DNA from 4 places in the Streptomyces sp. H27-D2 genome. Region 3 is predicted to be linked to each of the others. Evidence: riboswitches for the same ligand, from Rfam matches in the RefSeq annotation. Region 3 holds a riboswitch; each other region holds the start of a gene.
The links. Region 3 has a riboswitch for cyclic di-AMP ahead of QMK28_RS17965 (M23 family metallopeptidase). Riboswitches for the same ligand answer to the same signal wherever they lie in the genome.

Region 1: it holds a riboswitch for cyclic di-AMP, as region 3 does, so the genes downstream of both, QMK28_RS06645 (C40 family peptidase) here and QMK28_RS17965 (M23 family metallopeptidase) in region 3, are expected to answer to the same signal.
Region 2: it holds a riboswitch for cyclic di-AMP, as region 3 does, so the genes downstream of both, QMK28_RS15220 (C40 family peptidase) here and QMK28_RS17965 (M23 family metallopeptidase) in region 3, are expected to answer to the same signal.
Region 4: it holds a riboswitch for cyclic di-AMP, as region 3 does, so the genes downstream of both, QMK28_RS05775 (M23 family metallopeptidase) here and QMK28_RS17965 (M23 family metallopeptidase) in region 3, are expected to answer to the same signal.

Annotation. Positions count from the first base shown of each region.
Region 1 is NZ_JAYMZR010000010.1:98,360-104,274, reverse strand. It holds gene QMK28_RS06665 (PspC domain-containing protein) at 1-31, shown strand, start outside; gene QMK28_RS06660 (response regulator transcription factor) at 187-900, shown strand; gene QMK28_RS06655 (rodlin) at 1,035-1,436, shown strand; gene QMK28_RS06650 (C40 family peptidase) at 1,609-2,673, opposite strand; gene QMK28_RS06645 (C40 family peptidase) at 3,131-4,312, opposite strand; cyclic di-AMP (ydaO/yuaA leader) riboswitch at 4,321-4,494, opposite strand; gene pcrA (DNA helicase PcrA) at 4,757-5,915, shown strand, end outside.
Region 2 is NZ_JAYMZR010000033.1:38,407-44,321, reverse strand. It holds gene QMK28_RS15225 (ATP-binding protein) at 142-585, shown strand; gene QMK28_RS15220 (C40 family peptidase) at 825-1,298, opposite strand; cyclic di-AMP (ydaO/yuaA leader) riboswitch at 1,302-1,486, opposite strand; gene QMK28_RS15215 (ATP-dependent Clp protease proteolytic subunit) at 2,022-2,291, opposite strand; gene QMK28_RS15210 (M28 family metallopeptidase) at 2,548-3,498, opposite strand; gene QMK28_RS15205 (urease subunit gamma) at 3,966-4,268, shown strand; gene QMK28_RS15200 (urease subunit beta) at 4,285-4,596, shown strand; gene QMK28_RS15195 (urease subunit alpha) at 4,589-5,915, shown strand, end outside.
Region 3 is NZ_JAYMZR010000043.1:36,826-42,740, reverse strand. It holds gene QMK28_RS17975 (DEAD/DEAH box helicase) at 1-401, shown strand, start outside; gene QMK28_RS17970 (PP2C family protein-serine/threonine phosphatase) at 719-1,945, shown strand; cyclic di-AMP (ydaO/yuaA leader) riboswitch at 2,180-2,335, shown strand; gene QMK28_RS17965 (M23 family metallopeptidase) at 2,347-3,429, shown strand; gene QMK28_RS17960 (aldo/keto reductase) at 3,639-4,598, shown strand; gene QMK28_RS17955 (hypothetical protein) at 4,721-5,035, opposite strand; gene QMK28_RS17950 (hypothetical protein) at 5,241-5,915, shown strand, end outside.
Region 4 is NZ_JAYMZR010000009.1:8,707-14,621, forward strand. It holds gene QMK28_RS05765 (HPr family phosphocarrier protein) at 1-2, shown strand, start outside; gene QMK28_RS05770 (GntR family transcriptional regulator) at 398-1,081, opposite strand; gene QMK28_RS05775 (M23 family metallopeptidase) at 1,303-2,163, opposite strand; cyclic di-AMP (ydaO/yuaA leader) riboswitch at 2,177-2,332, opposite strand; gene QMK28_RS05780 (M16 family metallopeptidase) at 2,566-3,933, opposite strand; gene QMK28_RS05785 (M16 family metallopeptidase) at 3,990-5,354, opposite strand; gene QMK28_RS05790 (DNA gyrase/topoisomerase IV subunit A) at 5,610-5,915, shown strand, end outside.

The sequences.
Region 1 (5,915 bases), on a different contig from region 3:
GATGGAGAGGGCCGCGACATGCGCGACATGACGGGGAACGTTGGTGCGCCGGGCTCCGGCGGTACGGGCAGCGGCGGTACGGGCAGCGGGGCGGCCGGGGGAGCGAGCGGGACCGGGAAGCGCGACATGACCGGGAATGTTGCGGGCAGTGCGGCGGCCAGGGGCGCGGGCAGCGAGGGGCGTGACATGACCGGGAACGTTGCGGGCAGCGCGGCGGCCGGGGGAGCAGGCAGCGAAGCCCGCCGGGTCCGGGTCGTCCTGGTCGACGACCACCGGATGTTCCGCACCGGCGTCCAGGCCGAGATCGGTGACACGGACCGTACCGGCGTCGAGGTGGTCGGCGAGGCGGCCGACGTCGACCAGGCGGTCACCGTCATCACCGCCACCCGCCCCGAGGTCGTGCTGCTCGACGTCCATCTGCCGGGCGGCGGCGGCGTCGAGGTGCTGCGCCGCAGCGCCGCGATGATGGCGGACGCGGGGGCGCCGGTGCGCTTCCTCGCGCTCTCCGTCTCCGACGCGGCCGAGGACGTCATCGGGGTCATCCGCGGCGGTGCGCGCGGCTACGTCACCAAGACCATCACGGGCGCGGACCTCGTCAAGGCGGTGTTCCGCGTCGCGGACAACGACGCGGTCTTCTCACCGCGGCTGGCAGGCTTCGTCCTCGACGCTTTCGCGTCGACCGACGCCCCGCCCGTCGACGAGGACATGGACCGGCTCACGCAGCGTGAACGCGAGGTGCTGCGGCTCATCGCACGCGGGTACGCCTACAAGGAGATCGCGAAGCAGCTTTTCATCTCGGTGAAGACCGTGGAGTCCCATGTTTCGGCGGTTCTGCGCAAGTTGCAGCTGTCGAACAGGCACGAACTGACCCGCTGGGCGACGGCGCGCCGACTGGTCTGAGTACCCTGGCCGACCGCTCCGAGCACGCTGGGTGATTGCGCCGACCGGGTGAATCAACAGAACTTCTGCCTGCTGGGGTTGGTTGTCCAGATCGCTTCGGCAATGAGGCACTCCAGGCTCCAGAAGGAATACTCGTGATCAAGAAGATTCTCGCTTCGGCCGCAGTGGTTGCCTCCGCGGTCGGCGTGTCCGCCGCCCCGGCCATGGCGATCGGCAACGACAACGGGCCCGTCTCCAAGAATGGCAACGGCGCCGAGCAGAACTACGGCAACCAGACCACGAAGGGCTACATGAGCCCGCAGATGAGCCTGATCCAGGGCTCGCTGAACAAGCCCTGTGTGGCTCTGCCGAAGCTCGGCGTGCAGAACGTCCTCGGTCTGGTGAACGTCGGGCTCCAGGACGTCCCGATCCTCTCCCAGACGCAGGCCCAGCAGTGCGTCGAGAACTCGACCCAGCAGCAGGGCGACGCCGCGCTGTCGCACCTCCTCGACGACTTCCCGATCCTTTCCCAGAACGGTGCGGGCAACGGCAACTGATCGTTCCTGTAGCGGAACCCCTGGTTGTAGCCCTTTCCGAGGTGGCGGCGGCCGGGGGTTCCCCCTTTTCCGGGGGGCTTTCTCTCCCGGCTCTTCCGGATTCCGGGAGACTTCCACGCAGCGCTCCGGTTCCACGCAGCGCTCCGGTCGACGGAGCCGTGAGGCCACCGGCTCACGCCGGCCGGGATGCGCCCGCGAAGGGCATCTGGTCGATCGGGGCGATACGGACCGGGGACCCCGGGCGCGGGGCGTGGATCATCTGCCCGTTGCCGACGTAAAGGCCGACGTGGCTGACGCCCGAGTAGAAGAAGACCAGATCGCCGGGCGCGAGCTGGGACTTCGGCACCGAGGAGCCCGCGTTGATCTGGGTGTAGGTGGTGCGCGGCAGCGAGACCCCGGCGGCCCGCCAGGCGGCCTGGGTCAGCCCGGAGCAGTCGAAGGCGTCGGGGCCGGTGGCGCCCCAGACGTACGGCTTGCCCAGCGCGGACCGGGCGAAGGACACGGCGAGGGCGGCGCGACCGCTGGTGGGGGCCGCCACAGGGCCGCGCAGCGCACTGCGGCCCGCGCGGGCGCCCCCGGGTCCGGCGTCGCCGTCCCGGGCCGCGAGGCTCGCACGCTGCGCCTCGGTGAGCTTGGCCAGCAGTTTCTCGGCGGTGTCCAGCTTCCGCTCGATGGTGCGCTTGTGGGTGCGCAGCGTGGCCTGCGAACGCTTCAGCTCGGCGAGCTTGCCGTCGGCCCGCTCGCGCACCTGCCGCACGTCCCGCAGCCGCTGGGAGACGGAGGCCACGGTGGCGGCCTGGCCGCGGCCGGCCCGCTCGGTGATGGCGGCGCGTTCGAGGTACCGCTCGGGGGAGGAGGAGAGCGCGAGCCGCATCGCCGGGCTCACCCCGCCGGAGCGGTACTGGCCGGACGCGTACGAACCGAGGGCGTTGCGCGCGGCGTTGAGCCGCCCGGTTCTGCGCGCCGCCTCGTCGCGCAGCGCGTCGACGGAGTCCCGCGCCTCGTCCGCCCGCTCCTTGACACCGTTGTACCTCTCGGTGGCCTCCTCGGCCTCCCGGTACAGCCGGTCCACCTTGCTCTTGACCTGAGCGGTGCTGAGCCGGGGTTCCGCCTGGCCGGTGCCGCTGAAGGCGGTGGCGGTGGCGGCTCCCGCGATGGCGAGGGTCGCGGCGGTGCGGGCCGTACGAACGGTGTGGCCACTGAACGAACGTTGCTTCGGCTTCCTGTGCGACGCCACTACGGCCGTCAGCTCCTTCCAGACGTCCGACGGCGGCCCCGTGAACAGGGGGAGGGCCGCCGTCGGATCTCTCGGCCAGCGGCCGACGGCCACCCCGGTACGGGGGCGGCGGTGGGGAATCGACCGCTGGCTGAGGACGCTAAACCCGGAGGTCACGGAAGAGTGTCGCGATGAGATGGATTGACAGCTTTCGGCGTCCGGACGATCGAAAGAGATCGCCCGACTCGCCGTTGGCCGGAGATTCACCGCGCTGCCCTGACCGAAGCACGGGTTGCGCCGCCGGGGGCGCTGCGCTCTGTTACGGCCGGCGGGGACGTGGGCCGGGCTGGGCCGGGCAGGGGGCGTACGGCTGCCGCCCAGGGCGCGGTGCCCTGGGCGGCAGGAGCGTTCATCGAGCCGTACGCATCGCCGGCGGCTGCGCATCACCGACGGCTGTGCGCCGCCGGCGATCACGCGATCATGCGGGCCGCACGCTCCCGTAGATCGGCATGTAGTAGATCGATTCGATCCGCACGCTCGCGCCGGGCTTCGGCGCGTGGATCATCTTGCCGCCGCCTATGTAGAGGCCGACATGGCTGATGTCGTCGTAGAAGAAGACGAGGTCACCCGGCTTGAGATCACCCGTGGCGACGCGGGTGCCGACCTTCACCTGGTCCCAGGTGGTGCGCGGCAGCGAGACCCCGGCGGCTTTCCAGGCGCCCTGGGTCAGGCCCGAGCAGTCGTACGAGTTCGGGCCGGCCGCGCCCCACACGTACGGCTTGCCCATCTGCTGCCGCGCGAAGGCGATGGCCTTCTCCGCCTTGGTGGCGTACTTGCCGGGGTCCCCGGTGTCGCCGCCCGTGGAGCCGCCGGAACCGGACTCCGAGCCGCCGTCCCCGCCCTTGCCCTGTTCGCGCGCCTTGCGGGCCTGCTCGTCCTTGCGCTCCTTCTCGGCCTGCTGCCTGGCCAGCGCGTCGGCCTTGCGCTGCGCCGCGGCCTCCTTCTCGCGCTCGATCGCCGCGAGCTTGGCCTTCTCGGCGGCCGTCAGCTTCGAGAGCAGCTCGCGCGCCTCGCCGAGCTTGTTCTGCACGGTCTGCTTGCTGCTCTTGAGCTCCTTCTGCGACTCGGTCAGCGACGCGAGGTTCCTGGTCGCCTGCGCCCGCTTCTTCGAAGCCGCGGCCTGCTGCTCCTGGTACGTGGTGACGGCCTTCTGCTGACGGCCCGTCATGCGGTCCATGAGGTGCGTCTGGTCGAAGAAGTCCTGCGGGTCGTCGGCGAGCATCAGCGTCGCGGTCGGCGTCATGCCGCCGCTGCGGTACTGCGCGGCGGCGTACGTGCCCAGTGCGCGACGCGACTCGTTGAGCTGCTCGGTGCGCTCGGCGACGTCGTCGAGCAGACCGTCGACCTTGCCGCGCTGCTTGTCGGCGTGCTCCTTGGCCGAGTTGTACTGCTGGGTCGCGGACCCCGCCTCGCGGTAGAGCGAGTCGACCTTCTTCCGCACCTCTTCGACCGACTGCCGCTTCGGCTCGGAAGGCGCGGCGGTGGCGCTCTGGGAGAGCAGGGTGACGGAGGCGAAGGCAGCCGTCGTGAGGCCTACCGCGGTGCGGCGGCTTGCGGGTGAGGTGATCATGCGGTTTCGCGGCTTGCGGTGCGACGCCAAGGCTGGCGACTCCCTTCCGTGGCCGCTTACCGGGTTAGCTGTCGGATTCGGGCTTCGGAAGGTCGCCCTACAGTCCGTACGTACGCCCGCGCGGAGCGCTGACGTGCACGGACCGATTCACCCCAGTGGTACTCGTGGGTCCCCGGTTCCGGCCTCGCGGCCGGATTCAGCGGTGGCAGCGCGTGCCGGCGCGGTCGCCGGCGGGAGGACACGGGCCGCCTGACCGAGCACGGTAGCCAAGTTGTGGTGCTGCTGTGAAGGCTGATGTTCGATATGCCCGATACTTTCCCCCAAGCTTCGACTGGGAGGCGCCCCCAGTGCCCCGGCGTGTGACCCGCCCCACGTGGGGAGCCTTCCGGCGTACCGGTTCCTCCCCTCAGTTCCTCCCCCCAGTTCCTCATACCGGTGTGGGTTGTCGGTGGGGCCGCCTAGACTCGGGAGGCGATGAGCAGCCTCTTTGACGACAGCTTCCTGACGGACCTCGAACCCAAGGGCGAGGAGCCCCCGCCACCCCCCGAGGACTCCGGTCCCGAGACGGTGCCGGACGACCTCTTCGGAGGCACGTTCAACGCGCCCGTGGACCGGGATTCCCACTACCGGGACGGTGCGCCGCGGCCCCCGATCGACCCGGCCGCGCTGCTGGAGGGGCTCAACGTCGAACAGCGGGCCGCCGTCGTGCACAGCGGCTCGCCGCTGCTGATCGTCGCGGGCGCCGGGTCCGGCAAGACCCGGGTGCTCACGCACCGCATCGCGCACCTGCTGTCCGCGCGCGGGGTGCACTCCGGGCAGATCCTGGCCATCACCTTCACCAACAAGGCCGCCGGTGAGATGCGGGAGCGGGTGGCCGAGCTGATCGGCCCGCGCGCCTCCTCGATGTGGGTGTCCACCTTCCACAGCGCGTGCGTGCGGATTCTGCGCCGGGAGAGCAAGAAGCTCGGCTTCACCTCCAGCTTCTCGATCTACGACGCGGCCGACTCCAAGCGGCTGATGGCGCTCGTCTGCCGGGACCTCGACCTCGACCCGAAGCGGTTCCCGCCCAAGTCGTTCAGCGCCAAGGTCTCGAACCTCAAGAATGAGCTGATAGACGAAGACGCTTTCGCGAGCCAAGCCGCGGACGGCTTTGAGAAGACCGTCGCCGAGGCTTACGTGCTCTACCAGTCGAGGCTGCGCGCGGCCAACGCCCTCGACTTCGACGACATCATCATGACGACCGTGCATCTGCTCCAGGCGTTCCCCGAGGTCGCCGAGCACTACCGGCTGCGCTTCCGGCACGTCATGGTCGACGAGTACCAGGACACCAACCACGCCCAGTACACCCTGGTGCGCGAGCTGGTCGGGCCGCCCGAGTCCGCCGCCGAGCTGTGCGTCGTGGGCGACGCGGACCAGTCGATCTACGCCTTCCGGGGCGCGACGATCCGTAACATCCTCCAGTTCGAAGAGGACTACCCCAGCGCCACCACGATCCTGCTGGAGCAGAACTACCGCTCCACCCAGACGATCCTCAGCGCCGCCAACGCGGTCATCGAGCGCAACGAGAACCGCCGCCCCAAGAACCTCTGGACCGACGCGGGCGCCGGCGCCACGATCACCGGCTACGTCGCGG
Region 2 (5,915 bases), on a different contig from region 3:
TATATGCATACCTTGGTGGATCGCCACCAATGACGGCAGCATAAATGGGACTCTGGCGCGAAGCAGCCGTTCGGGGCCGCCCGCGACTTCGCTACGCACCGCATCGGAGTCCGGCCTCGGCGGGAAAGGGACAGCGTCGCCATGGCAGACCACCAGGAAGTATCCGTCACCCTGCCGAGCACTCCGGTGTCGGTTTCCACGGCGCGCGCCTATGTCACCGGCCTGCTCACCGATTGGGGGCTGCCGCCGGGAGCCGACATCCGGGACAGCGTCCGGCTGATCGTCTCCGAACTCGCCACCAACGCGGTCCAGCACACCTTCGGCCAGTCGCCCACCTTCACCGTGCAGGTCCAACTCGACCGGGACGAGCAGCTTCGCGTCGGGATCACCGACAGCCACCCGCGCTGGCCGCAGCGGCTGCCCGCGGCGGTCCAGCAGGACAACGGCCGCGGCATGGTGATCATCCGCTGGCTTGCCGCGGAGGCCGGCGGCCGGATGTCCGTCACGCCCACCGAGGAGGGCGGTAAGACGGTCTGGATCACGCTGCCCTGGCCCTCGGCGACGCCGCTTCAGGGTGAGCGCTGATCCTTGCGGGGGCTGTTCGGCTCGGCCGGGACCGGCCCACCGGCCTTCCCCGGTTCGGTGATCCTCCACGATCACCGAACCGAGGAAGGCCCGGCGGGGCCGGTTCTACGGCCTCAGCTCTACGGCCTCAGCTCTACGGCCTCAGCTCTACGGCCTCAGCTCTACGGCCTCAGCTCTACGGCCTCAGCTCTACGGCCTCAGCTCTACGGCCTCAGCTCTACGGCCTCAGCTCTACGGCCTCAGCGCACCCGTCCGTACCAGACGCTGCGCGTCCAGATCCGCTCCAGGCGCACGACCGATCCGCTCTTGGGCGAGTGCCAGATCCGGCCGCGCCCGGCGTAGATCCCCACGTGGTAGACGCCCCGTCCCGAGTGGAAGAAGACCAGGTCGCCACTCTTGCGGTGGGACGCCGAGATATGTCGGGTCTTGTTGTACTGGGCCGCCGCGGTGCGCGGCAACTGCTTGCCGACGCGCTTGAACGAGTAGAGCGTGAGCCCCGAGCAGTCGAAGCGGTGCGGGCCGCTGGCCCCGTAGCGGTAGGGCGAACCCTTCTTGGACGCCGCGATCTTGAGTGCTTCGGACGAGTGCCCCGACGCTTCGGCGGTCGGGGCGAAACCCGGGGCCAACGCGGTGCCGCCGACAGCGGCGATGGTGAGAGCCGAGATGGTGCCTGCCCGGGTGAACAGTGCGGGGACGTGAATTCGCGCAGTCATGCGCAACCCTTCGTCAACCGCCTGCGAAAGATGACCTGTCGGGTTCGGGCAGGCGAAGTTGCCCGGCCGTTTTCACGGCTTCACCCCAAGGGGCGACCGGTGTGTCCGGTCGGCCCGCCGTGCTTGGGTCCTCCGCTCCTGCCGATCCACTGGTGTCGACCAGTCATCCGGTACGGCGGCAGGATTCGGCGTCCGCCCGGACCGCCCCACCGAGGCGGCGGGGGCTTGTCGTCCCAGGGATCGTCACGCACCTCGGCCACCGGTTCCGAGCCGAAACGCCCTATTGTGACACTCGCCACTTCTGACCCATTCAGGTGACACGGGCTGATTCGCTCCTGGTGCGCGACCCCCGAGGAGTCCCGTACCAGGGGCGGAATGGACACCTCCGCCAAACGCCCGGGCGCTCCGTGCAAGTTGATCAGCGCAATACGTCTGCCTCCGGCTACGCCGAACAGGTGATCCCATTCGGTGCGTACGAGCGACTACAGCGGGTCGCCCCACCCCGATCCGCATCGGTCCGATCGCGGATATCGGGCTCGGCGGGCAATGCGCTCAACGGCTGGGGCCGGTCCCGGAGCCGGCTCCGGGACGGGGATCAGCCCTTATATCACCCTCCGGGTAGGGGCGGCAACGAGACCCGGCGCGCGCGGCGCTCCCCATCCAGCACCCGCAGCGCCCGCGCCGGCGCGTTCATGGGCGGCTCGCGCTCGCCGCGCTCGTGCGTCAGGGCCGGACCGGGGCCTGCTTGCGGCTGCTGGTCGGCCCGTCCACCAGGCCGTAGGCCACCGCGGCCTCGGCGTCGAAGATCTTCTCGCGCTCGATGTCCTGGCTGATCCGCGCGGCCGGGCGGCCGGTGTGCCGTACCAGCAGCTCTTCCAGCAGGGCGCGGACCCGCTGCATCTCCCGGGCCTGGATCTCCAGGTCGCTGGCCTGGCCGTGGAACGGCTCGCTGACCGACGGCTGGTGGATGAGCACCCGGGCCGTCGGCAGCATCACCCGCCTGCCCGCCGCAGAGCACCGCGGCCCGGACGCCGGGGATCGGCGACCGGGCCGCTAGGGCTGACGGTGATGCGGGCTGTGCTCCCGGTGCCCGCGTGTGCCGCGGGCGCCGGCGGCTGTGGAGCCGGCTGTTCCGGGTGGTGCTGTCGGTTCCGCCGCCGCGGGCCGCGCCGGTGACGCCGCCCGCACTGCTGACGCGGGCCCGGCCGGTGTTTCGGGTGCCGGGGGCGGCGGCCCGCAGCGTCCGGGGTCAGGAGCTGAGCTGCCAGACCGCGTCGGCGATGGCGTCGCTGTTGGTGTCCAGCGCCTTGTCGTCGATGTTCGCGGTCGTGTCGCAGGACGCGTGGTAGCAGGGGTCGAAGGCCTCGCCGGCCTTGCCGCCCCACTTGTCCGCCTGCTCCTGGGTCTTCTTGTAGTCCGCGCCGGAGAAGAGGCCGCCGACGGGTATCCCGGCGTTCTTGAAGGAGGCGTGGTCGGAGCGGCCGTCGCCCTCGGTCTCGATCTCGGTCTTGATGTCCTTGGCGGCGTACCAGTCCTTGAACGTCTTCTCGATCGCGGGGTCGTCGTCGTAGACGAAGTAGCCCGGGTTCGGCGAGCCGATCATGTCGAAGTTGAGGTAGCCGCCGATCTTCGAACGGTCGCCGGTCGACAGCTTGTCGACGTAGTGCTGCGAGCCGATCATGCCGAACTCCTCAGCGCCCCACCAGCCGAACCGCAGGTGCTTGGTGGGCTTGAGATCCGCCTTGGCGACGGCGAGCGCGACCTCCAGGATGCCGGCTGAGCCCGAGCCGTTGTCATTGATGCCGGGACCGTCGCCGACCGAGTCCAGGTGCGCCCCGGACATCACGACGTCGTCGGCGCTGCCTCCGGGCCAGTCGGCCACCAGGTTGTAGCCGGTGGCGCCGTTGTAGTCGAACTCCTGGACGGCGGTGGTGAATCCCGCCGCGTCCAGCTTCGCCTTGAGGTAGTCGATGGAGGCCTTGTAACCGGCCTCGCCGTGGGCGCGGTTGCCGCCGTTGGCGTCGGCGATCGACTGCAGTTCGCCGAGATGCGCCTTGACGTTGGCGACCGAGATATCCGGCGCCGCGGCCGGCGCCGGGGCTCCTTGAGCGCCGCTCGCGGCGCCGAGCAGAGCGGCGGTGAGAGCGGTGCAGGCGCCCGCGGCCAGCGCGGCGCGACGCAGAGGTGCTGTTCGTGTCATGTGAGGCTCCGATGATGATGTGGGGGGTCGTGCGGAGCGAGTTGACGCGGACATGAGAATCGATGGTGCGGCGGCGCACGTCAAGAGCGCATACCGGACACGGAGTTGCGGCATGCGGACGAATGCGGGCATACGCCAAGCCGTCGGAAGGGTCGTGCGCCGTCCGCGTCCCGCAGTGGGCCTGTGTGTGGACGTCGAGGTCAGGGGCGGTGCGGAACGCTCTTCCGGGGCTCACCTCCATGGGGGAGCAAAGGCCGAGTTAACGCGATGGAAAAGGTTGCGTATTAGCGTGTAATTCCTGGGCGTCGGACCGCTAACCGCAGGTCAACAGAGTGTTGAAGTCGGATAGGGTCCCGCTGAGGTCGGTGGGCGATACATCCATACTCGCCGCTCTCGGACCGGTAGTAACGCCGGGCCCCTCCCGTTCCACGCAGGGCGGTGGGAGGGACGACTGTGAGGTGGGAAGCGTGCATCTGACCCCGCACGAGCAGGAACGACTGCTCATCCATGTGGCCGCCGACGTGGCCGAGAAGCGACGGGCACGGGGGCTGACGCTCAATCACCCCGAGGCGGTCGCGCTCATCACCTCGCACCTCCTCGAAGGCGCCCGCGACGGCCGCACCGTCGCCGAACTCATGTCCTCCGGCCGCAAGGTGCTCACCCGCGACGAGGTGATGGACGGCGTGCCGGAAATGATCCACGACGTCCAGGTCGAGGCGACCTTCCCGGACGGCACCAAGCTCGTCACCGTCCATGAGCCCATCGGCTGACAGGCAAAGACCGCAGATGATCCCCGGAGAAATCCTCTTCGCCGACGAGCCGGTGCGCCTCAACGAGGGCAGCCCCGTCACCCGTCTCGCCGTACTCAACATCGCCGACCGGCCCGTCCAGGTCGGCTCCCACTACCACTTCGCCGAAGCCAACCCCGGCCTCGACTTCGACCGGGCGGCGGCCCACGGGCAGCGCCTGAACGTCGCGGCCGGGACCGCCGTGCGCTTTGAACCCGGCATCCTCGCCGAAGTCGAACTCATCCCGCTCGCAGGCCGCCGCTTCGTCGCCGGCCTGCGCGGCGAGACCGGAGGCGTTCTGCATGACTGAGCTGAGCCGCGCCGCGTACGCCGACCTCTTCGGCCCCACCGCCGGGGACCGGATCAGGCTCGCCGACACCGACCTGCTGATCGAGATCGACCAGGACCTCTGCGGCGGCCCCGGACGCGCCGGCGACGAGGCGGTCTTCGGCGGCGGCAAGGTCATCCGCGAATCCATGGGCCAGTCCCGCGCCACCCGCGCCGACGGGGCGCCGGACACCGTGATCACCGGCGCCGTCGTGCTCGACCACTGGGGCGTCGTCAAGGCCGACGTCGGGCTGCGCGACGGCCGGATCACCGCGCTGGGCAAGGCCGGCAACCCCGACACCATGGACGGCGTCCACCCCGACCTGGTCATCGGCCCCGAGACCGAGATCATCGCCGGCAACGGCAAGATCCTCACCGCCGGGGCGATCGACGCCCATGTGCACTTCATCTGCCCGCAGATCGCCGACGAGGCCCTCGCCTCCGGCATCACCACGCTGATCGGCGGCGGCACAGGCCCGGCCGAGGGCAGCAAGGCCACCACCGTCACGCCCGGCCCCTGGCACCTCGCCCGGATGTTCGAGGCGATGGAGGCGTACCCGCTCAACATCGGACTGCTCGGCAAGGGCAACACCATGAGCCGGGGCGCGATGTACAGCCAGCTGCGCGGCGGAGCGGTCGGATTCAAGATCCATGAGGACTGGGGCGCGACCCCCGCCGTCATCGACGCGTGCCTCACCGTCTGCGAGGAGACCGGCGCCCAACTCGCCCTCCACACCGACACGCTGAACGAGGCCGGGTTCGTCGGCGACACCCTCGCGGCCATCGCGGGCCGCTCCATCCACGCATACCACACCGAGGGCGCGGGCGGCGGCCACGCGCCCGACATCATCACCGTGGTCTCGCAGCCCCACGTGCTGCCGAGCTCCACCAACCCCACCAGGCCGCACACCGTCAACACCATCGAGGAACACCTCGACATGCTGATGGTCTGCCACCACCTCAACCCCGCCGTGCCCGAGGACCTGGCCTTCGCCGAGTCCCGCATCCGGCCCAGCACCATCGCCGCCGAGGACATCCTGCACGACCTCGGAGCCATCTCGATCATCTCCTCCGACGCCCAGGCCATGGGCCGGGTCGGCGAGGTCGTGCTGCGCACCTGGCAGACCGCCCACGTCATGAAGCGGCGGCGCGGAGCGCTGCCCGGCGACGGCCGCGCGGACAACCACCGGGCCCGCCGCTACGTCGCCAAATACACCATCAACCCGGCGGTCGCCCAGGGCCTCGACGCCGAGATCGGCTCCGTGGAACCGGGCAAGCTCGCCGACCTGGTGCTGTGGGCCC
Region 3 (5,915 bases):
CCGGCGAGTCCGGCAGCGTCGTCACCCTCGTGATGCCCAACCAGCGTCGCGAGATGGCCCGCATGATGACCATCGCGGGCATCAGCCCGAACACCGCGCAGGTGCGCTCCGGCGACGAGGAACTGACCCGGATCACCGGCGCGCGTACGCCGAGCGGCGTCCCGATCATCATCGCGGCTCCGGCCGAGCCCGTTCGCCCCCGTGGCGCGGGTCCCGGTGCGGGCACCGGCCGTGCCCGTCGCAGCCGTCCGCGTGGCGCCGCCGGTACCGGCGCCCCGTCCGCGGGCCGTACCGGGGGCGCCTCCAGCGGTCGTGGCGGCAACTCGTCCGGCCGCGGTGGCAACCCGTCGGGCCGCAGCGCCAACGGCGGCTCCGGCGGTCGTCGGGCCTCGGCTGCCTGATCCGATCGCGGGTGGCTCGCTGCTGATCAGGTCCGGTTCTGACCGGGTCCGGTAGGGCGGCGGGTCGCTGGAGCGGCCGGACAGCGGAAGAGAGCAGCACAGCGGAACAGCATGGGAAGACCCCAGGTCGCCTTCGGGCGGGCTGGGGTCTTTCGCTGTGCCGGGGGGGCCGGAGGCCTGCGCCGGGGGCGGGATTCACCCGCATGGCACAAGCCGACTGGCCGCGCCCACCGCATACCGGCCAGCCTGAGAAGCAGTGCGGCGCCGGCAGCCGCGGAATCGACCGCGACCGCGGGCGGAGGGGTCAGGAGACTCAGGTGGGGAAGCGAGGAGGGGCGCACCGGGAGCGCGGCGGCGCACGGTCGGTCCTGCGCGCCGACGGTCCGCCGCGCTGGGTCGCCCACTGGCTGCCCGCCCTGCTCATCATCGGCGGCACGGTCTTCGACGTGGCGACGCCGATGAACTACACGGCCTCGCCCTTCTTCTCGGCCGCCCCGCTGGTGGCCGCCCCGCTGTGCTCGCTGCGCGCCACCCTGACGACCGGCGTCGCGGCGGTCGTCGCCACCTTCCTGCTGCTCTTCGCCCGCGGTCTCACCGACCACACCGAGTCGCTGACCGAGCTGGCCACCGTGGTGACGGTGGCCGGGCTGGCCATCGTCATCAACCGGCTGGTCCGGCGCAGCGGCCGGCGGCTGGAGTCGGTCCGTACGATCGCCGAGGCCGCGCAGCGGGCCGTACTGCCGACGCCCCCGGCCCGTATCAGCGGGCTGGCCGTGGCGGCGCGCTATGAGGCGGCGCAGGTGGACGCCAGGATCGGCGGCGACCTCTACGCGGTGCAGGCCACCCCGTTCGGCGTACGGCTGATCGTGGGCGACGTACGGGGCAAGGGCCTGGAGGCCGTGGAGGCGGTGGCGATCGTCATCGGGGCGTTCCGGGAGGCGGCGGAGCAGGAGCCGGACCTGGAGGCGCTCGCGGGGCGGCTGGAGCGCGCGCTGCGCCGGGAGGGCGGGCGGCGGGAGGGGCTGGACCAGTTCGAGGGCTTCACCACCGCCGTACTGGCCGAGATCCCGAACGGTGCGGAGGGGCCGGGCGTCTTGCGGGTGCTCAACCGGGGCCATCCGGCGCCGCTGCTGCTGCTCGCGGACGGCTCGGTGCGGGGCGCGGAGCCGTCCGCGCACGCCCTCCCGCTGGGCATGGCGGACCTGGGCGTCTGGCCGGACCGGGCGGACGAGCTGGAGTTCCCCGAGGGGGCCACACTGCTGCTCTTCACCGACGGGGTCACCGAGGCGCGGGACGGCGGGGGCGTCTTCTACGACCCGCTGGAGCGGCTGCGCGGGCGGACCTTCCCGGGGCCGGACGAGCTGCTGGACGGGGTGGTGGCCGATGTGGCGCTGCACACGGGCGGCGCGTCGACGGATGACATGGCGCTGCTCGCGCTGCGGAGGCCGGGGCGGCGCCGCGTGTGGACCGGTTGGGAACCGGGTGCGGAGCGGGTACGAGCTGTGCCGTCGGGGCCGGGGACGAGCTCCGTTCCGGCCGCGTGAATTCGCGCCTACGTTCCGTAACCGGCGGACGCGCCTCCGTATAACGACTGACACACGATCAGCGTCGAGCGGTTTCCCTCATGAGGTCAACTCGCCCCTATCCGCTACCTCATGCCCCACTTGGTCCTTGTCAAAGGCGGGACAGTTTCCGGTGAAGGCTTGGACTCCCGCCTCCCTGTCTATTAACGTTCGATAACGCAGCGCGGTCGTAACAGCCGCCACTAGAGACGGCACCGCGCGCAGTCGCCGAATCCCGCACCACAGCAGTACCGCACCGCCCAGGGAACCGGGGAACCAATCTTTGGGGTGAATCGGGTCGAACCTGACCCGTAGGAGACCTTCCTACTCCGAACCCGTCAGCTAACCCGGTAGGCGAGAAGGAAGGAAAGGAGAGCGCCCTCGTGGCGTCCAACAAGCCTGCCCCCGAGGCTACGTACAACCCGTTCGGCCCCTACGGCTCCCCCGCGGAGCCCGGCCTCGGGTACGGCGATCAGCCCCTGGGCGAGTGGAATCCCACCGAAGAGTCCATCGCCCCGGTGCGTGGCAGGCACCGCGTCGCCAAGCAGCGCGGTGGCGGTATGGCGCGCAGCGGCGCCGTTCTCGGCGTCGGCGTGATCGCGGCGGTCGGCGCGGGCGGCATGGCCACCGCGAAGGACAAGCCGCGGGTACCGATCTCCATGCCTGACCTCTCGACCGTCGCCGACAGCCTCCCGGACGCGAAGTCGCTGCCGGGCATCGGCGACTTGATATCCGACGGCTCCGACACGGACGTGAGCGCCGCCGAGCTGGCGACAGCCGCGGCGCCGCTCACCCAGGCCGGGCTCACCGACGCCGAGGCCGACAAGGGCGCGGACGCCGGCGAGGCCCTGCGCGCCCGCATCCTCCAGCAGGCCGACCAGCAGCAGGCCGCGGCGGACCAGGCGTCGCTCGACGCCTCCTCGCGCAGCGCCGCCGAGCAGGCCGCGGGCCAGGCGTCGAAGACGAAGTCGGACGCCGAGGCCAAGGCGAAGGCCGAGAAGGCCGAGGCCAAGCGCAAGGCGGAAGCCGCCGCGGAGAAGAAGGCCGAGGCCGAGCGCCGCGCCCAACTGGCCAAGAGCTTCGTCCTGCCGGTCGCCTCCTACACGTTGACGTCGAGCTTCGGCCAGGCTGGCGACCTGTGGTCCGCGAACCACACCGGCCAGGACTTCGCCGCCCCGACGGGCACCCCCGCCAAGGCGCTGCACAGCGGCACCATCAAGTCGGCCGGGTGGGCCGGCTCGTACGGCTACCGCATCGTGCTGCAACTGGATGACGGCACCGAGCTCTGGTACTGCCATCTCTCATCGATGGTGAAGACGTCGGGCCAGGTGAACACGGGCGACGTGATCGCCCGGGTCGGCGCGACCGGCAACGTCACCGGCCCGCACCTGCACCTTGAGGTACGGCCGGGCGGCAGCCCGATCGACCCGATGGGCTGGCTGCGGGAGCGCGGGCTTCAGCCGTAGGGCGGGCTTCGCGGTCGTGGGGCGGGCTTCGCGGTCGTAGGGCGGGCTTCAGCCGTAGGGCGCGAGCGCGGGGGGCGCGGGCCGGGATCTGCGCGCCCCCCGCTTCCACGCCTCGCGCCCCTCCCGCCACGCCCCTCCCACCGCGCTACGCCCAACTCCGTTGGTCACCATATGGAATAAAAGCCACGAACCGCGCGTTGGAAAAACCCATGACTGACACGACGAAAGAGATCGGCAACACGAAAAAGATCGGCAACCTCGACGTATTCCCGTTCACGCTCGGAGGCAATGTCTTCGGCTGGACGGCTGATGAGGCGCAGTCCTTTGACGTCCTCGACGCCTTCACCGCAGGCGGCGGCAATTTCATAGACACCGCAGACGTCTACTCGGCCTGGGTGCAGGGCAACTCCGGCGGTGAGTCCGAGACCGTCATCGGCAACTGGCTGGCGTCCCGCGGCAACCGGGCCGGCGTCGTCGTCGCGACGAAGGCGGGCGCGCACCCCGACTACAAGGGGCTGGCCGCCCCGACCGTCAAGTCGGCCGCCGAGGAGTCGCTGCGCCGCCTGCAGACCGACTACATCGACCTGTACTACACGCACTATGACGACCCGTCGGTCCCCGTCGAGGAGATCATCACGGCGCTGGACGACCTGGTGAAGTCGGGCAAGGTCCGCGAGATCGCCGCCTCCAACATCACCCCGGAGCGCCTCGAAGCCTCCCTCGCCTTCTCCGAGCGCGAGGGCCTCGCCAAGTACGTCGCCGTCCAGCCGCACTACAGCCTGGTCTCGCGCGACTCCTACGAGGGCGACCTCGCGGACGTCGCCGCCCGCCACGGCCTGGCCGCCATCCCGTACTACGGCCTCGCGTCCGGCTTCCTCACCGGCAAGTACCGTCCGGGCGCCTCCGTGGACAGCGCCCGCGCCGAGGGCGCCGCGAAGCACCTCGACACCGACCGCGGCCAGAAGGTCCTCGCGGCCCTGGACGAGATCTCCACCGCGCGCGGCGCCCAGGTCGCGACGGTCGCCCTGGCCTGGCTCGCGGCCCAGCCGACAGTCGTAGCCCCGATGGCGAGCGCCCGCACAGTCGAACAACTCCCGGCGCTGCTGGCCGTACCGGCGCTGAAGCTGACGGACGTGGAAGTGGCGACTCTTACGACGGCTTCCGCCTGAGGCCGGGGGCGGGGACCGGGGGGACTGGCCCCCGGCCCCCGGAGCGCGCGAGGCTCGCTCACCCCGCAACACGGAATGAGGCTGCCCGCCCCAACCGTGAGGCCGCCCCCAGCCCCAACCCATCAGACCGCGGCCGACTCCCGCCGGTCGACCGCGACCCACGACACGAGCGCGACCCCGCCCGCCACCGCGAACACCGCCGGCCAAGCGCCGAGCCGCTTCGCCAACGGATGCGACCCGGCGAAGCCGGCCACGTACAGCCCAGTGAGCGCGGCAGCGGTCCCGGCCCCCGCCTGCCGATTCCAAGCACGCGCGGCCACGACCCCGGCAGCCCCCAACGCAACCGCCCCGAGCGGCCGCTTCTTGGTCCACCGAGCCGCGCCGTACCCACCGATGAGCCCGCCCGCAGCCACTACGCCTGCCGGTATCCCAGCCATCTCTCATACCTCCACCTATGCCTGTACCGGCACGTTTGGGACAACTCCAGCCGACCCTACGCCCGAGACGCCGTGGCTCTGCACGGACTGGTGTGGAGTGCCCGACAACTTCAAGGCGGCGAATACTCCACACCTTGGTCACGCTCACGTCCCAAAACGGCTCAGATCCGAGTGCCGGACCGTTTCGCCTGGGCAGCCCGCCCGTGTGCCCACACCGATCTCGTACGACCGAACCGCCGTCGACCGCCTCGGCGCCCACCAACGTGGCCTGGCCACCCGCAGTCAGCTCATCGCCGCGGGTATGCCATCGGCCACCATCGCCAAGCGGACCCGAGCCGGCGGCCCCTGGCGACGACTGCTGCCGCACGTGATCCTGCTCAACTCCGGGGCCCCGGACCCGTACCAACTCCTGCTGGCCGCAGTCCTTTACGCGGCGGACCAGACGTATCCCGCGCGCTTGCTCTCGGGTGACACGGCCCTGCTCACCGGTACCGCCGCACTACGACTGAGGGCCCGCGCCGCAACGTTCGCCCGGGGCGGGGCCGGAGCCGGGTTGCCGGACCCCGCCGAACTCGTCCGGGTCCTCGTGCCGGGGGCCCGGCGGCTGACCGACACCGGGTACGTCCGCATCATGCGTACGAGGCGCTGGCCCGCTGCCCTGCGCGTCGAGGGCATCCCTTGCACCCGCGCTTCGCGCGCGGCTGCCGACGCCGCCGCACGCTGGGAGGGCGACCCGGACGCGCTGCGCGCGCTGCTCACCTCGACCGTCCAACGCGGTATCTGTCAGCCCGACGCTCTCCTCGCGGAACTGGCCGCAGCACAGCTCGGCTCCAACCCCACGGTGGCCACCGCCGCGGAGGATCTGGCGTCGGGTGTCGCT
Region 4 (5,915 bases), on a different contig from region 3:
GAACCACGGGCCTCCCCGAACACATCGTCTTCGAACACGGCGTCTTCAAACACAGCGTCATCCGCGGCGGGACCGCGGCAACCGGTTGAGCAGTCATCGCATCCGGTCGCCGCGGTCCCGTCGTTCGCGCGGACGGAGACCTTCGCGCGGACGAAGACCGAGGCGGCCCGTCGCTTCTCCGCCGGCCTCGCGGCGGTCTCGTTCTTCAGCCGGCCCTCGCGCCGGTCGCGATCCGGGCCCCGCCTTCCGGATCTCCCGACGTGCTCTTCCGCGCGGCCCGATTCCCCGCCCGGCCCGCTTTATCGCCGGAGCCGCCACCGCCGCCGCCATCGCATTCCGTATTGCGCGCGCGGGAATTGCCGAAAGAATTCCCCTCCCGCTGTATACGGGACCGCTGTTAAATTCGGCCGCGTCCTGTGTGTGCGGAAGGTTTCAAAGAACTCACCGCCGCCCGCCGGGGCCGGTACGCGGCGAGCGAGCGCTCCAGCCGCGCGCTGACGACCGCGCGGGCCCGCGCCGCGTCGCCCCGGGTCACCGCGTCGACCAGCGCGCCGTGCTCGTCCCAGGTCCCGACGGCTCGCGCCGGCGGCTCCGGCGGGTACATCCAGTCGGCCTTGCGCCGCAGTTGGGTGAGCAGCGCGGCCAGGCCGGGACTGCCGGACGCCCCGGCCAGGGTCTCGTGGAACCAGCCGTCCAGGGACCGCAGATCGCTCAGCTGCCCCAGCCGCGCCCGTTCCCTGCCCAGCCGGACCAGCCCGCGCAGCACCTTGAGGTGCGCCTCGGTGCGCCGCTGAGCGGCCCGTGCGGCCCCCAGCGGCTCCAGCAGCGCGCGGACGTCCAGCAGGTCGGCGGCCTCGCGTTCGGTCGGCTCGGCGACGCAGGCGCCCACATGCCGACGGGACGTCACGAAGCCCTCGGTCTCCAGGACGCGCAGCGCTTCGCGCACCGGGACCCGCGAGACGCCGTAGCGCCGGGCGAGCAGTTCCTCGACGAGACGGCTGCCGGGGGGCAGGGTTCCGGAAACGATATCGTCGCGGATCGCGCCGCACACCGAGTGTGCGGAAATACCGCGGCCGGCCATCGCGAACCTCCGTCTTAATCCCCGCGAAACGCGGTTGATCAGCGCCAGTTCACCGACTCTATGACACGCGGCGGGAAATTCCGATAGCGCAGTGGAATTGACGGCTCCATGGAGAAACGCCGAAGCCCCGGCCGGGGCCGGGGCTTCGGTGTCGCGATCGCTGTCGCGGACTCTTCGGTCGGACGAGTCCGACGGTCGTACAAGTCATGCGGGCCGTACGGTCAGACGCTGACGCCGTGCGAGCGGAGGTAGCCGATCGGGTCGATGTCCGAGCCGTACTCCGCACCGGTGCGGGCCTCGAAGTGCAGGTGCGGCCCTGTGGTGTTGCCGGTGTTGCCGGACAGGGCTATCTGCTGGCCGGCGGTGACGCTCTGGCCGACCGTGACGCTGCTGGACGACAGGTGGCCGTACTGCGTGTACGAGCCGTCGTTCATCTTGATGACGACGTTGTTGCCGTACGCGCCGCCCCAGCCGGCCTCGACGACGGTGCCCGCGCCGACGGCGTGCACAGCGGTGCCCGACGCGGCGTGGAAGTCGATGCCGGTGTGGCTGCCGGAGGACCATGCGCCGCCGGATGCCTTGTACTGGGTGGAGACGTACGAGCCGGAGATCGGCGAGACGTAACCGCTGCCGTTGGGCTTGATCGCCGTACGGCCCTCGGAGCGAGCGGCGCGGGGCTCGGCCTGACGCGCCTTCTCAGCCTTGGCCTCGCGGGCTTCCTTGGCCTTCTCCGCCTTCTCGGCGGCGGCCCTGCGCTTGGCCTCGGCGGCCTTCTTCGCGTCGGCCGCCTGCTTCATGGCGTCGGCCTCGGCCTTTTCGCGGGCCTGGGTCACGTCCGCGGCACTGTGCTGGACGGTGGCCTGGTCGTCGAGGTTCTGAGCCAGCGTGCCGTCGATGACGATGGCCTGCTGGAGGCCCGTCTGCTCGACCTTCGGCACGGAGTTCTCGGCCGCGATGGCCGGAGAGGCGACGGCGCCGACGACGCCGGCTACGGCGAGGGTCGCGATGCCCGCGGCGTTCGCACCGGTTCGCACGGCGCGGTTCGGGCGGCGGTGCTTGCCGTTGGCACGGATGAATGCCATGAAGTGGCGGTTCCTTTCCTTCCTTCTCGCCTACCGGGTTAGCTGACGGGTTCGGAGCAGGAAGGTCTCCTACGGGCCCCTCCGGAGAGGCGCCCGATTCACCCCAGGGACTGATTGGGTCCCCGGCTCCCCAGGCTCGCGCCTTCGGGGGACTCGGCGATGACTGCCCGGTGCCGCTGATGCGACGGGGGTCTGACGGGCAGCCGCACCGACGCTAAACGGGACATCTTTCAAACGGCAAACAAATCCGGGTTTTTGTCGCGCACGCCACACATGTTTGACACAACCGACCCCAACAAAGCGGACAAAAGCCCGGATCCCGGCAAGCCGAGGGCTCGCCGGGATCCGGGGGCGCGACGGCTTCACAGCCGCACTTTCACCGCTTTACGGTGATTCGCACCCTTAGCCGGTGACCACCCGCACATCGCCGATGCCGAGCTGCTTCACCGGCTCCTCGATCACCGAGGCGTCGCCGACCAGGATCGTCACCAGCCGGTCCACCGGGAACGCGTTGACCACGGCCGCGGTCGCCTCGACCGTGCCGGTCTCCACCAGGCGCGCGTACAGCTGCGCCTGGAAGTCGTCCGGGAGCTGCTGCTCGACCTGGTCCGCGAAGGTGTTCGCGACGGCCGCCGCGGTCTCGTACTTGAGCGGGGCGACGCCGACGAGGTTCTGCACCGCGATGTCCCGCTCGTCGTCGGTCAGCCCGTCGGCGGCGAGTCGGCGCAGCACCTGCCAGGCGTCCGCGAGCGCCGGTCCGGTGACCTCGGTAGCCACCGAGCCGCTGATCGCGAGCATCGCCGCGCCGCTGCCGTCCGGCGCCGAGCGCAGCACCTGGCCGTACGCCCGTACGCCGTAGGTGTAGCCCTTCTCCTCGCGCAGCACCCGGTCCAGCCGGGAGGTGAGGGTGCCGCCCAGGCAGTAGGTGCCGAGCACCTGGGCCGGCCAGACGCGGTCGTGCCGGTCCGCGCCGATGCGGCCGATCAGCAGTTGCGTCTGGACCGCTCCGGGACGGTCCACGATGACCACCCGGCCGGTGTCGTCGGCGGTGACCGGCGGGGCCGGGCGGGGCTCGGCGGTGTCCCCGGTCCACTCGCCCAGGGTGTCAGCGAGCGTCACGTCCAGATCCACACCCGTGAGGTCGCCGACGATCACGGCGGTCGCGGTGGCGGGCCGCACATGCGCGTCGTAGAAGGCGCGCACCGCACGCGCGTCGATCCGCTCGACGGTCTGCTGGGCGCCCTGCCGGGGGCGGGACATCCGGGACGTCTCGGGGAACAGCTCGGCGGACAGCGCCATCGCGGCCCGCCGGGCGGGGCTGGCCAGCTCGTGCGGGATCTCGTCGAGCCGGTTGCCGACCAGCCGCTCGATCTCGCTTTCGGCGAAGGCGGGGGCGCGCAGGGCGTCGGCGAGCAGGCCGAGCGCCTTGTTCAGCCGGGAGACCGGGACCTCCAGGGAGACCCGGACCGCCGGATGGTCGGCGTAGGCGTCGAGCGTCGCGCCGCAGCGCTCCAGCTCGGCGGCGAACTCCTCGGCGGAGTGCTTGTCGGTGCCCTCCGTGAAGGCGCGGGACATGATCGTGGCCACGCCGTCCAGGCCCTGCGGCTCGGCGTCGAGCGGCGCGGCGAGGCTGATCTCGACGGCGGCGACCTGCTGGCCGGGGCGGTGGCTGCGCAGCACGGTCAGGCCGTTGGGCAGGGTGCCGCGCTCGGGGGCGGGGAAGGCCCACGGGGTGGGCGCGCCGGCCTGCGGGCGCGGGTGGAACGTCATCGTGTCGCTGCCGGGCACGCCGGCCGCGCTGGTGCTGGTGCTGGTCGTAACGTCGCTCACTGACCCGCCTCTTCCTGCTCGTTCTCGTTCCCGTTCCCGTCGGAGGCGGCGTCGGCCTCGGCGGCGCCGGTCGGCTCGTACGCGAGCACCGCGCGGTTGTCCGGGCGCAGCCGGGCGGCGGCGACGGCCTGTACCTCGTCCGCGGTGATGTCCAGGACCCGGCCCACGGCGGACAGCGCGAGCTGCGGGTCGCCGAACAGCACGGTGTAGCGGCACAGTTCGTCGGCGCGGCCGGCGACCGTGGCGAGCCGGTCCAGCCACTCGCGCTCCAACTGCGCCTGGGCCCGCTCCATCTCCTCGGGGGTCGGTCCGTCGGCCGCGAACCGGGCCAGCTCCTCGTCGACCGCCGTCTCGATGTCGGCCACCTCGACGCCGCCGGACGCCTTGACGTCCAGCCAGCCGAGCGAGGGGGCGCCGGCCAGCCGCAGCAGGCCGAAGCCGGCGGCGACGGCCGAGCGGTCGCGGCGCACCAGCCGGTTGTGCAGCCGGGAGGACTCGCCGCCGCCGAGCACGGTCAGCGCCAGGTCCGCGGCGTCGGCCTCGCGGGTGCCGTCCTGCGGCAGCCGGTAGGCGGACATCAGGGCGCGGGCCGGGACGTCCTCGCGCAGCTCCTCGCGGAGCTCCTCGCCGATGACGTCCGGGAGCGAGCCGTCGCGCGGCGGCTGCTTGCCGTCGTGCGAGGGGATGGTGCCGAAGTACTTCTCGACCCAGGCGAGGGCCTGCCCGGGGTCGATGTCGCCGACGACCGAGAGGACCGCGTTGTTGGGCGCGTAGTACGTACGGAAGAAGCTCCGCGCGTCCTCCAGGGAGGCCGCGTCCAGGTCGGCCATCGAGCCGATCGGGGTGTGGTGGTAAGGGTGGCCCTCCGGGTAGGAGAGAGCGGTCATCTTCTCGAACGCCGTGCCGTAGGGCACGTTGTCGTAGCGCTGGCGGCGCTCGTTCTTGACGACGTCCCGCTGGTTCTCCATGCCCTCGTCGTCGAGCGAGGTGAGCAGGCTGCCCATCCGGTCGGCTTCGAGCCACAGCGCCAGCTCCAGCTGGTGCGCGGGCATGGTCTCGAAGTAGTTGGTGCGCTCGAAGCTGGTGGTGCCGTTGAGCGAGCCGCCCGCACCCTGCACCAGTTCGAAGTGGCCGTTGCCCGGCACGCTCGCGGAGCCCTGGAACATCAGGTGCTCGAAGAGGTGAGCCAGACCGGTACGGCCCTTGACCTCGTGGCGGGAGCCGACGTCGTACCAGAGGCAGACGGCGGCGACCGGGGTCAGGTGGTCCTCGGAGAGCACCACGCGCAGACCGTTGGCGAGCCGGTGCTCGGTCGCTGTCAGGCCGCCGGAACCGGCCTGTTGCGTGGCCGTGTGACCCATGGGCATGTACGTCCCTTCGATCGCGTGCTGAGAAGTCCTGTCACTGTATGCAAGCGTGCCGACATCTGGCGAAGTTCCCGTACGGTACGGGGCGTAGACCGCCTGCCGCCCCGCGCCGCCCGCCGTCCCCGGGGACGGCGCACGGTGCTGCCCGCGAGGGCTTGTCGCCGGGTCGCGGTCCGCCCTGTCAGTGCGGCGGTCCACAATGGTCCCCGTCAGTTCCCCGCCTCGGTAATTGAAGGAGCCGCAGCAGCGATGGCCCGCCGCAGCACGAAGACCCCGCCGCCGGAAGACTTCGAGGAGCGCATCCTCGACATCGACGTCGTCGACGAGATGCAGGGCTCCTTCCTCGAGTACGCCTATTCGGTCATCTACTCGCGGGCTCTGCCCGACGCCCGTGACGGTATGAAACCCGTGCACCGGCGCATCGTCTACCAGATGAGCGAGATGGGGCTGCGGCCCGAGCGCGGCTATGTGAAGTGCGCCCGCGTCGTCGGCGAGGTGATGGGCAAGCTCCACCCGCACGGCGACTCCTCGATCTACGACGCGCTGGTCAGGATG